Chloroflexus aurantiacus J-10-fl: one gene and its partner. The protein of the gene in region 2 interacts with the protein of the main gene of each other region in a pairwise test. Links are inferred from orthologs where the notes say so. Each region holds a gene or a part of one and is shown on either strand. Other genes may lie near its edges.

Region 1 (4,855 bases), 2.4 Mb from region 2 along the record:
TACTGATATACGTTCGCATCTGGCGGCTGTTCAGGAATGTTGGGTTATCTGGTTGACAGATGGTGCGCGGAGAGGCATTGCTGTCACCCTGCCGGTCACAGGCACAACGCATAGTCTCGTTATCATCAGGCTTGTTGGTATCGGCGGGCGACACATGCGTCGTCCCTACCTGGGCTGGACTGGCTATTCTTCACGTCCGGTAATGCGCGTGTCGCGTGGTGTGCGGAATCCTCTTTTCCACTGAGTTTGATGCCGGGCGGATGTCGCAGCGGTCACCGTTTAGATGTACTTCTCGTGTTCAAGCATTACCGGGTATGCCAGCGGCGAGGGGCTGGTGGGTTGTTGTCGGCGTCGTAGGTGCCACGCATGCGTCGCCCTACTGTCGCGCTGGTATCCAGCCGTGCATCGTTCAAGGGCAGCATCAGGGTGATAGCTGGCTGGCGTGTCATTGTTCTGCCGGATTTGACATAAACCGGTCGTCACCTGGATTCTCATCAGCTTCAATCATTCCAGGACAACAACATCCATGCTGTTCACAACCAATTGACCTTCTTGTCTGCAAGATTGATACGTTCGGTGCATACAATCTCAGCTCATTATGCATAAAATAGAATGCATAAAATAGAGTATCTTTACATGGCGTATTTTCACGAAGCGACACCCCCCATGTTCAACGGGTTAACCGAATTCTTACCTTTTTCGCAACGCCTGCCTGCACCGGCTGGCGCGCTCTCGAAAACTGAAAGCCGTGTTACGTTGACCTGCCGCTGATACCTGATTGAAGAAGGAAGCGGCTACGGTTGCGTTAGTGATCAGAAGAGACATATCTGGCATACATGTTGGCATGCCTGCCACAACAGTGAATGTCTGTAAAGAGGGAGCAGAGGCAATAATGACCGTTCCTGGTGTGTTGCCTCATTGCATAGAGTATGTCAGTGGGAAGTGACGTATTCGCAGAAAGGGCCAGCTATGGTATATATTGCATCAGAAATAAAATTGTTGGGAGGCAAAGTGACACTTAATCTGCATTTACTACGCATTTACGTTGCCGTGCTTGAACAGGGCAGTTTCACGAAAGCAGCCGAAGTCCTCACAATGAGTCAATCGGCGGTATCGCGGGCAGTGCAAGAGCTTGAACGTCAACTTGGCACGACTCTGCTCGAACGGCGTGCGCGCGGTGTGGCCCCAACGATGGCCGGTACTATCCTGGGTGAGCATGCCCGACGCATCTTTACGCATGAGCGGCTGGCTATCGAGGCGTTGAACGAACTACGCGGTCTGCAACGAGGTCGGCTGGCAATTGGTGCAAGTAGTACGATTGGTATTTACCTGCTACCCCCACTCCTCGGTAACTATCATCGTCGGTATCCGGGCATCGAGTTGTTCCTGGATATTGGCAATACCCAACAGATTATTGAACGCCTGTTATCCTATCAGATTGATGTCGCTTACGTGGAAGGGCCGGTAGCAGCGAACGAAGACTTGCAGGTAGTGCCGTGGCGAAGTGACGAGATGGTTGTGATTGCCTCTCCCGATCATCCGCTTACCCGTCGGGTCACCCTGGATTGTTCTGATCTCCAGGATGCCCCTTTCATTATGCGTGAACCTGGCTCAGGCACACGTAAGGTGATGGAACAGGCACTGGCAGCACATAACGTGACGGTACGTCCGGTGATGGAATTGGGGAGTACCGAAGCCGTGAAGCAGGCAGTGAGTGCCGGATTAGGGTTGAGCATGGTTTCGCGCTTTACGATCCAATCTGAGCTGATTGCCGGTAAGCTGCGGGTACTCAATATTCCTGGTCTCAATATACAACGTCAGTTGAGCCGCGTCCGTCTGCACGACCGTCCTCAGAGTCTGGCCCTGGAAGCATGGTTTAAGAATCGTGGCTGAGGTATTGGCGTCCGCGCTCGATATCACACGTCGGTTGTACACCTGCCTCGGTAGCAAGGTGTGGTTTTTGTATCAGAGAGCTGACTGGCGGGTACGGGATGCGATCATTCCCGGTAAATTGATCCAGTAAGCAGTTATTTCTGGTCTGCGAACACCAGTGCATACCAGTTCGGTGTGCCTGAACGTTTCAGATCAAAGGTTCGTTCACCTTCCAGACCAGCTACCCTCTGTTTGTTACACCTCAATCCGCACTCCACGCCAGAAGGCAATATAGCCAGCTATCTGCCGGGCTGCCTCTTTCGGTGTCGGGTAGTACCAGGCTGCATCACGATTCACCTGACCGTTCACCACTACGTCGTAGTAACTAGCCGTTCCTTTCCACGGGCACACCGTATGGGTCTGGCTGTCACGCAAATATTCGCGACGCACCGATTCCGGCGGGAAATAGTGATTACCCTCAACGACGATGGTTGTCGGGCTTTCGGCGATCACAGTACCGTTCCAGACTGCACGGGGCATACGTTTCCTCCATCACGTATCGCAATTTTTTTCATGATGCCACAAGTCGCGCACCTTTTGCGGGTCAAAACCGGTTCTATTAATAGGAAATCTGTCCAGAGGATTTGATGTATGGATGATATTGTCCGCTACTACCTCGGTTTCAATCTGGTACCCGGTATTGGCCCGTTGCGGCTGGCCCGCCTGATCGAACGTTGTGGCTCGATTGCTGAGGCGTGGTACGCCGATGAAGCGGCGATGGTTGCTGCCGGCCTTGATGCGCGTAGTATGGCCGGTTTGCGTGCAGTTCGCGAGAGCATCGATCTCGATGCTGAGCTGGCACGGGTTCGGACTGCCGGCATTACGCCGGTGGCAGTCGTTGATCCACTCTATCCACCTTTGCTGCGCATGACTCCGGCACCTCCGCCACTGCTCTATCTGCGCGGCACGCTTACGCCTGCCGATCAGCGGGCGGTCGCGATTGTTGGTACGCGCCATCCCAGTCATTATGGACGTGAAGTAGCACGACGCTTGGCCCGTGATCTGGCGACTGCGGGAGTGACGATTGTCAGTGGTCTGGCTTTAGGCATTGACACAATTGCCCACACTGCCGCACTGGAGGCTGGTGGCCGCACAATTGCCGTGCTGGCCAGTGGGGTTGATCGGATCTATCCTGAACGCAACCATGCTCTGGCCGGGCAGATCATTGCATCGGGAGCATTGTTAAGCGATTATCCACCGGGCACCCCGCCGGCACCCCTCAATTTTCCGCCGCGCAACCGTATTATCTCCGGGCTGAGTCTGGCAACGATAGTAGTTGAAGCAGGTGCGAACAGCGGTGCCCTTATCACTGTCCAGTTTGCTCTCGATCAAGGACGCGAGGTGATGGCCGTCCCCGGATCAATTTTTAGTCCGTTGAGTGTTGGCCCGCATCGCCTGATCCGTGATGGGGCAGTCATTGTTACCAGCGCCGATGATGTGCTGGCAGCACTCAATCTCGATCAATGTGGAGAGGCGTTTGAACCGTCGTTAGAACTTGCGCTGACTGCGGAAGAAGAAGCGATCTATGCCGTGGTTGAAGCAGAACCGCAGCATATCGATGTTATCGGTCGTGCTGCCGGTCAATCCGCAGCGGCGACAGCAGCAGCACTGGCTTTGTTAGAGTTGAAAGGATTGGTGCGGCAGGTAGCCCCGCTCTACTACGCACGGGGCAGATAACCCGCCTGACAGTATGTTCTAAAAGTCAAAAGCCGCCTCTGGCCGGTTTGCGAACGCATCGGCCAGCATTCGGCGGGTGCGGGTGAGCAGTGGTGGCAGATGATTGGGATCAAAGAAACCCACATTCACATTTTCGTGCCCGGCCTGTTGGAGTTCACCGCCGACAATACGGGCGGCAAAAAAGATCGCCAGGATTTGTGACTGATCACCGTTGGGGTAGCTCCAGGCAAAATCGGGGCCACTGTAGATGCCAATCAGCTTTTCGGGTCGCAACAGCAGACCGGTCTCCTCGCGCACCTCCCGTACCAGGCCCTGGGCCGGCGACTCATCGAGGTTAATCGTACCACCCGGCACATCCCAGAGCATCACATCCGCCCGCCGACAGAGCAGAATCTGGCCGGCTTCATTGCGCACAAAACCACTTGCCCGTACCTGTAAAATTCGCTGATGACCGACGTAACTACGCAGCCAGCGCGTATATTTGACCGTCATAGCCCGCTCCTTTGCTCGAATTGCCGGCTATTATAGCAGAACTGCGTAGCAGCAGGTGCGGAATGGGATGACAAGGTTGCGCCGCACGTTAACTGACCAGGAAAGTAGGCGCTGAAAATGAAAGTGTACCTCAAGACGTCGCTATCGCACTCACTGACTTCCAGACTCTAGCGCCAGGATGATGCTTTACCTTGCCAGGTACTGGTCCAAGGTGTAAATGTTGAGGTCACTGAAGACCTACTGGTGGATGACCCACGCCGTCCAGCCGTGGTAGTACCCTTCGGGAGGATCGCCCTGATACCACGCACGTCGGACAATGCCCTGTCGGGTCGGTGTATGTCAACGGATTGTTCAGCGCGTACGCAGAACGGTTCAGGTCCTGCGGATTGACCGGGCCGCTGCTTTCCGGCTTCCATGCTGCCACTGCAGTTGGTGTTAGAGCACAACCTCTCTACTTGAGCACCCTGACCGGTTGCTTTTCAGCAGGCCAGAGCACCACTTTATAATAATCGTCACCAGAAGTGGCATTCGTGTCTGCAACGGCGTTGGTATTTCCGTAGCATACCCTTACTCCATAGATGCCGGGCCGCACACTGATGCGCGGCGCCGTGCTGAATTCGTTTTCCGGCGACCATACCACCAGGCGTCCCGATGGTACCTCGATGCTTGTTTCGACGACGTGATCAAACTCGTCAACTGCGTCTATCGGTCTTCTATCGAGCACCTGGACAATGACCCGTGTCTCGCCGCCATA
Region 2 (5,830 bases):
TCAGACGCATTGGACAGACATGCGCGTTCAGCGCGGCGAGCGGATCATTGGGCGCAAAATCGGCCTGACCAGCAAAGCTGTGCAAGAGCAGATGGGCGTCAACGAGCCGGATTATGGCACTCTATGGGCTTCGCGCTATTTTCCGGCCAGAAATGGGCGCGCTGAAGCGCCTTTTGAAATCTTTCTCCAACCGCGGGTCGAGGGTGAAATTGCGTTTCTAATTGGAGAAACCCTCGACTGGCCGGATATTACCCCGCAACAGGTGCTGGCAGCAACCGAGGCACTGGCGGCAGCTATCGAAATTGTGGATAGTCGCATTGATCGCTGGCGCATTAAGCTAGCCGACACGATTGCCGATAACGCCTCCTACGGTGGCTTGACGATTGGCGCCTGGAGCAGGGCAATGCGCAGCAGCGACCTGCGCACCATTGGTATGGTGATGAGCCACAATGGTCGCCCCACCGTCTTTGGTACCGGTGCCGCTGCGCTTGGGCATCCGGCACTGGCGGTGGCATGGCTGGCGAACAAACTGCGCGCATTCGGGATTCCGCTGCGTGCCGGTGATATTGTGATCTCTGGAGCTTTGGCAGCAACAATTCCGGTGCAACGCGGCGATCTGTTCACGCTGGAAATGCATGATCAACCACCACTCCACTTACGGTTCGTGTGAAGGAGATTCAGATGCCGATGCTCGAAGTCTTCTACAGCGGGGATCGACCGCCAGACCGTACCCGGAAGCAGGCATTTGCTGCTGAAGCCAGTGCTATCTTTCAGCGCGTTATCGGTACGCCACCGGGCCGGCTGCAATTGATTATCCAGATCGTGTCGCCTGAAAACACTTTAGCCGTGATCGATCTTGATCGTCCTGATAGCGATACCACGGCTGAGCCAGACCAGCAGTGACAAACAACAGATAGGTGATGGGTAAAGCGTAGCAATTATCCTGCTCTGTATCGCACCATACGGCACCTGGCAGACCGGCTTCTGCACCACCTGCACCCATCGAATGCGGTTGCAGCGCTCGCTCATATCTCGCCGACAGGATCGGTCAGATCAGCCCCGCCGTCAGGCGGGCTAAAGCCCTCCCTGACAACGTGCAAGCCCCTGCAGGGCTATCCAGGAGCACGCCCGCTATCCCCCCGCCCCGCCGGCAGCTATGCATTACCCACAACTGGTGTCAACCGCGTGCGTATCAGCGGGTATGATCGACATGGGTGCTGTTGTGGGCGACTGGCCCGGTGACAGTGCGCCGACCCAGCCGTACCAGCATGTGCTGGATGGGTTGCCGTACCCGCGTATCATGTGCGTGTCGCGCAGTTTGGAGTGCGGCAGCCATGCTGCCGCGCTAGCCGCGCTCACCATCCGGCACGTGGTGGAGCGGTGCCCCAGATGGTCATAGCACGAACAAATAGCCGTATCTCGTTCCCATCCCATACACCGGCAGGGATACCGCTTCCAGCCCGGATTGCCCTCGTATGGCGTGCGGCAGCCATGCTGCCGCGCCAGCCGCGCTTACCATCCGGCGCGTGGTGGAGGGGTGCCCCGGATGGTCATATCACGAACAAATGGCTGTATCTCGTCCCCATCCCGTACACCGGCAAGGATACCGCTTCCAGCCCGGATTGCCCTCGTATGGAGTGCGGCAGCCATGCTGCCGCGCCAGCCGCGCTCACCATCCGGCGCGTGGCATACCGTTACCCATCCTGGTCACGGGGGGCTGAATGTGCTCATCCCGACCAGCGAGTCGGTCCGGCATGCATGCGATACCTGCGCGTAGATGTTTGGTTGTACCAGGTTCGTGCCGGCACACCATCGGCCACGGTCAGCACCTGACAGCAGTGGAGAGGAATGCCTCCACGCAGGCTGGAAGCCTGCGCCACGCGGAGCACTTGCAGCCCGGCCTAATGCAGCGCGACATGTGGGTAGTGCATAGCCGCCGTCAGGCGGGCTAAAGCCCTCCCTGACAACGTGCAAGCCCCTGCGGGGCTATCCAGGAGCACGCCCGCTATCTCCCCCGCCCCGCCGTCAGGCATCCCCGCCGGCCTTCCACGTATTGAGGCAGGGTTTTAACCCGCTGCCCCCTTAACCCGCCGGCTGCTCAACCCGCCTCGTAACAACCGCCGACTCGCCAACCCATTGCATACCCGCATGGCAATCGAATACACAGTAATCTTGCCACCAATAACCACCCTACCATTGGACCAACAGAAAAGGGCAGGTTTCAAAACCTGCCCCCAAGATCGCTATTTCGTTCGCACGCCGAGCGTACTACTCTTCAAAAATAGCGTCATCGTCACCAACATCGACGCTCGGCGCAATCACCGTTGGATTCGTCAATGCCTGCGCTTTGATCAGGCGCTCGATCTCATCGGTAAGGGCAGGATTATTCTTCAGAAACTCGCGCACATTTTCCCGCCCCTGGCCGAGCCGATCCTCGCCGAGGTAGAACCATGCGCCACTCTTGCGAATAATCCCCAATTCAGTACCGATATCGATGATATTGCCCTCACGCGAGATACCTTCGTTGGCCAGAATATCGAACTCCGCCTGGCGGAAGGGCGGTGCAACCTTATTCTTGATCACCTTCACCCGTACCCGCGAACCGATTGCCTCCTGCCCTTGCTTGAGGGTTTCCACACGACGAATGTCGAGCCGTACCGAGGCGTAGAACTTCAGGGCCTGACCACCGGTCGTGGTTTCCGGCGAGCCGAACATAACGCCGATCTTCATGCGCAACTGATTGATGAAGATTACGACTGTACGGCTCTTGCTGATGGCACCTGACAACTTGCGCAACGCCTGACTCATCAGCCGGGCCTGCATACCGGGCATCGAATCGCCCATCTCGCCCTCGATTTCGGCACGCGGTACCAGAGCGGCGACCGAGTCGATAACGATCACGTCAATTGCATTCGAGCGAACCAGCATCTCACAGATTTCGAGCGCCTGTTCGCCGGTGTCCGGCTGCGAAACGAGCAAGTCATCAATGTTGACTCCACACCGCGCAGCGTAGACCGGGTCAAAGGCATGCTCGGCGTCGATGAAGGCGCAGACTCCGCCCATCTTCTGCGCTTCTGCAATGATATGCTGGGCCAGTGTGGTTTTACCGCTGCTCTCAGGGCCAAAGATTTCGACAACGCGCCCTCGCGGTACACCACCAATGCCGAGGGCAATATCGAGCGCGATGGAACCGGTCGGGATGGCTTCAATTGCCAGCCGACTGCTCGCCTCGCCCATCTTCATGATCGAACCTTTACCGAACTTGCGGTCGATCTGCGCCATTGTTGCCGCGAGCGCTTTTTCTTTCTCCGGGGTGATAGCCATCGCGGGCGCTCCTCCATTGTTCTTGCTCACACGTACACTCCTCTTGCTACTCTACTTGATGGGGAGGGCGCTGTCAACGCCGTTGCCTGCCCCGTACATATGTGCTATAATAGCACAGGTGTGCGATTTCAGCAAGAGGGATGTCGTTGATTTTTCCTCCCTATTAGTATACCGCTCTCATTGCGTCTTTGGTGCACTGGATTACGGATTTTCGGCAAGAAATCTCTTACCGTAACTAAAGTTGCGACCTTTGTCACCACAGAGACACGGAGGACACAGCGGATGATGTGTATAACCTGGGTTGCTACCGTGAAGCATGACGAAATGCGTCCATAGGAACTGGCTGCTCCTCAAATATGCCGTTACGCCACACGGTGTTGCGTACAATGTCGTGATGTTCCTGGCCGTCTGCTTCAGTGGCCTGCTCGCAGTATAGGTAACAACTTGAGTTACCATACACACAATCTACCTCTGCAATCCCGGTCGAGTGAGCCAGGGCGACCTCATTTCTCCCCTGAAGTGGCATTGTGTGGATGCAATATTTGACCTATTGTGGCGATACAGGTGAGGTACAGATGTCGCGGATCGCATCCTCATTGCTGTTACGCCATCTGCATAGAGCGCTGGCATCACGCTTGCCGCAATCCCGTCGCCGATGTCGATTTCTTTCCAATCGGGTCACAGTACGGTTTGAAACAGGCTCTGGTCAGATCGGGAACAACAGTATTATCAACGAACGATTCAGGGTGATATGCCATACAGAATGTGGTATATTGCAGATAGTCCACAGTGATATGCCACAGGAGCTTGCCGATGATTAAGCGCATTCCACCAGGACCCGGACAGGAGTCGGTATGGGATTACCCTCGTCCCCCGCGACTGGAACCAACATCGCGGCGTATCCGGGTGATCTTTGCCGGTATCACGATAGTGGATAGTCAGCGCGCATTTCGGGTACTGGAAACCAGTCATCCACCGGTTTACTATGTGCCGCCAGATGATGTACAAATGGCGTTTTTGCGCCCAAATACAGCGCGTTCGTTCTGTGAGTTTAAGGGAATTGCTGCGTATTACGACGTAGTTGTTGGTGAACGCACCGCCGTGCAGGCGGCCTGGTCGTATCTCGATCCAACACCATCGTTCGCCCCCATCCGCGGCTATCTCGCATTCTACGCCGGGCCAATGGACGCCTGCTATGTTGATGATGAACAGGTCACTCCGCAACCGGGTGGATTCTACGGTGGCTGGATCACCAGTGATGTCGTCGGCCCCTTCAAAGGTGGGCCGGGAACGTGGGGATGGTAGCCTGGCACGCTCGATCATCCCATTTGCCCGATCATGCGCTCAAAAGTCATCGCTGACGCACAGGAGGTTGTGCCAGGATCATTTGCATTAGAAGGAAAGGACAGTTTCATGAGTTCTGCGGACGAACGACTGCACCTGTTGCAGGTGGCCCGTTCTGAAGTCCTGGCCGGCAGGATGAGCCGACGAGCCTTTCTGCGTCTGGGTCTGGCCCTTGGCTTATCTGCGGGTGCAACTGCGCTGGCTGCTTGTGGCGGTGGCGCATCTACGCCGGCCCCTGCATCACCTCCACCATCGCCAGCCGCCGGCCCAACGGGGCGTTTACGGGTGGCGAGCGAGATTCCCGTTCAACTCGATCCGGCATTCGCCTCATCTGATGCCGAAATCCTCATTCTCAACCACGTGTACGATTATCTGGTTGACATTGATGCGAGCAATGCTATCGTGCCCCGGCTGGCACGGGAATGGACGATCAGCGACGATGGTTTGCGTTATCGGCTCAACCTGGCCACCGGAGTTTCCTTTCACGATGGCAGTCCGCTCACGGCGGCAGATGTGGTCTGGACGTTTAACCGACTGCGTGATCCAGCGTTGCAGTTACCAACCGCCGATCTCTACGCCAACATTGCCGATATTGCCGCTGATGGCGATAGCGCGGTCGTCTTCACACTTACCGAGCCAAATCCATTCTTTCTGTACGACCTGTCTGATAACCACGCCCTGATTCTGCTCGCCAATACCGAGAATCCGGCAACAGCGTTTAACGGCACCGGCCCCTTCAAAGTGGTGGAATACCGCACCGAGAATCGGATCGATCTGACGGCAAATACGGCCTATTTCCAGTCCGGCAAGCCAGCCGTTGCCAGCCTTGAGATTATCTTTTTTGCCGATCAGGCCGCAGCAGTCGATGCCTTACGTGGCGGGCAGGTTGATCTGGTGCTGCGCATGCCCACGCCACTCTTCCAGACATTGCAACAAGCGGGTGGTGTCGTTACCGTCCAGACACCTACAAATGGCTTTGATCTGGTACGCCTGCGGGCCGACCGTGAGCCGGGTAATAAGCCAGAGGTTATTCGGGCGCTTAAGCTGGCAACTGATCGTGACGCGATCTTTCGCCAGGTCAAAGCCGGCCTTGGGGCGGTCGGGCGTGATAGTCCCATCGGCCCTCTCTTCAGCGCGTATTATTCGGAAGAGACACCGCTGC

The links. The genes of interacting proteins can lie anywhere in the genome.
Region 1: the proteins of recA (region 2) and dprA interact in binary tests that used the Bacillus subtilis proteins (3 or more experiments, as listed by UniProt). The link is inferred for Chloroflexus aurantiacus J-10-fl from one-to-one orthologs.

The regions. Positions count from the first base shown.
Region 1 is NC_010175.1:4,304,227-4,309,081, forward strand. What follows is about bases 1,576-4,566. They hold dprA (DNA-processing protein DprA), read left to right. Parts: upstream 1,576-2,523; coding sequence 2,524-3,609; downstream 3,610-4,566. Other genes in these bases: CAUR_RS16830 (LysR family transcriptional regulator), read left to right, coding at 1,576-1,893; CAUR_RS16835 (DUF427 domain-containing protein), read right to left, coding at 2,128-2,412; CAUR_RS16845 (NUDIX domain-containing protein), read right to left, coding at 3,628-4,101; CAUR_RS16850 (hypothetical protein), read right to left, coding at 4,553-4,566. Also shown: CAUR_RS16825 (hypothetical protein), read right to left, coding at 306-449; more of CAUR_RS16830, read left to right, coding at 1,012-1,575; more of CAUR_RS16850, read right to left, coding at 4,567-4,855. UniProt on the Bacillus subtilis protein: Protein that helps load RecA onto ssDNA during transformation. Binds cooperatively to circular ssDNA, is able to bridge different segments of DNA. Favors the loading of RecA onto SsbA- or SsbB-coated ssDNA and formation of RecA-DNA filaments.
Region 2 is NC_010175.1:1,872,751-1,878,580, forward strand. Bases 1,297-4,125 are described here. They hold recA (recombinase RecA), read right to left. Parts: upstream 3,325-4,125; coding sequence 2,269-3,324; downstream 1,297-2,268. Other genes in these bases: CAUR_RS07105 (hypothetical protein), read right to left, coding at 1,297-1,336. In the rest of the region: CAUR_RS07095 (2-keto-4-pentenoate hydratase), read left to right, coding at 1-670; CAUR_RS07100 (tautomerase family protein), read left to right, coding at 682-903; more of CAUR_RS07105, read right to left, coding at 1,193-1,296; CAUR_RS07115 (DUF427 domain-containing protein), read left to right, coding at 4,138-4,629; CAUR_RS07120 (ABC transporter substrate-binding protein), read left to right, coding at 4,738-5,830. UniProt on the Bacillus subtilis protein: Multifunctional protein involved in homologous recombination, DNA repair and competence.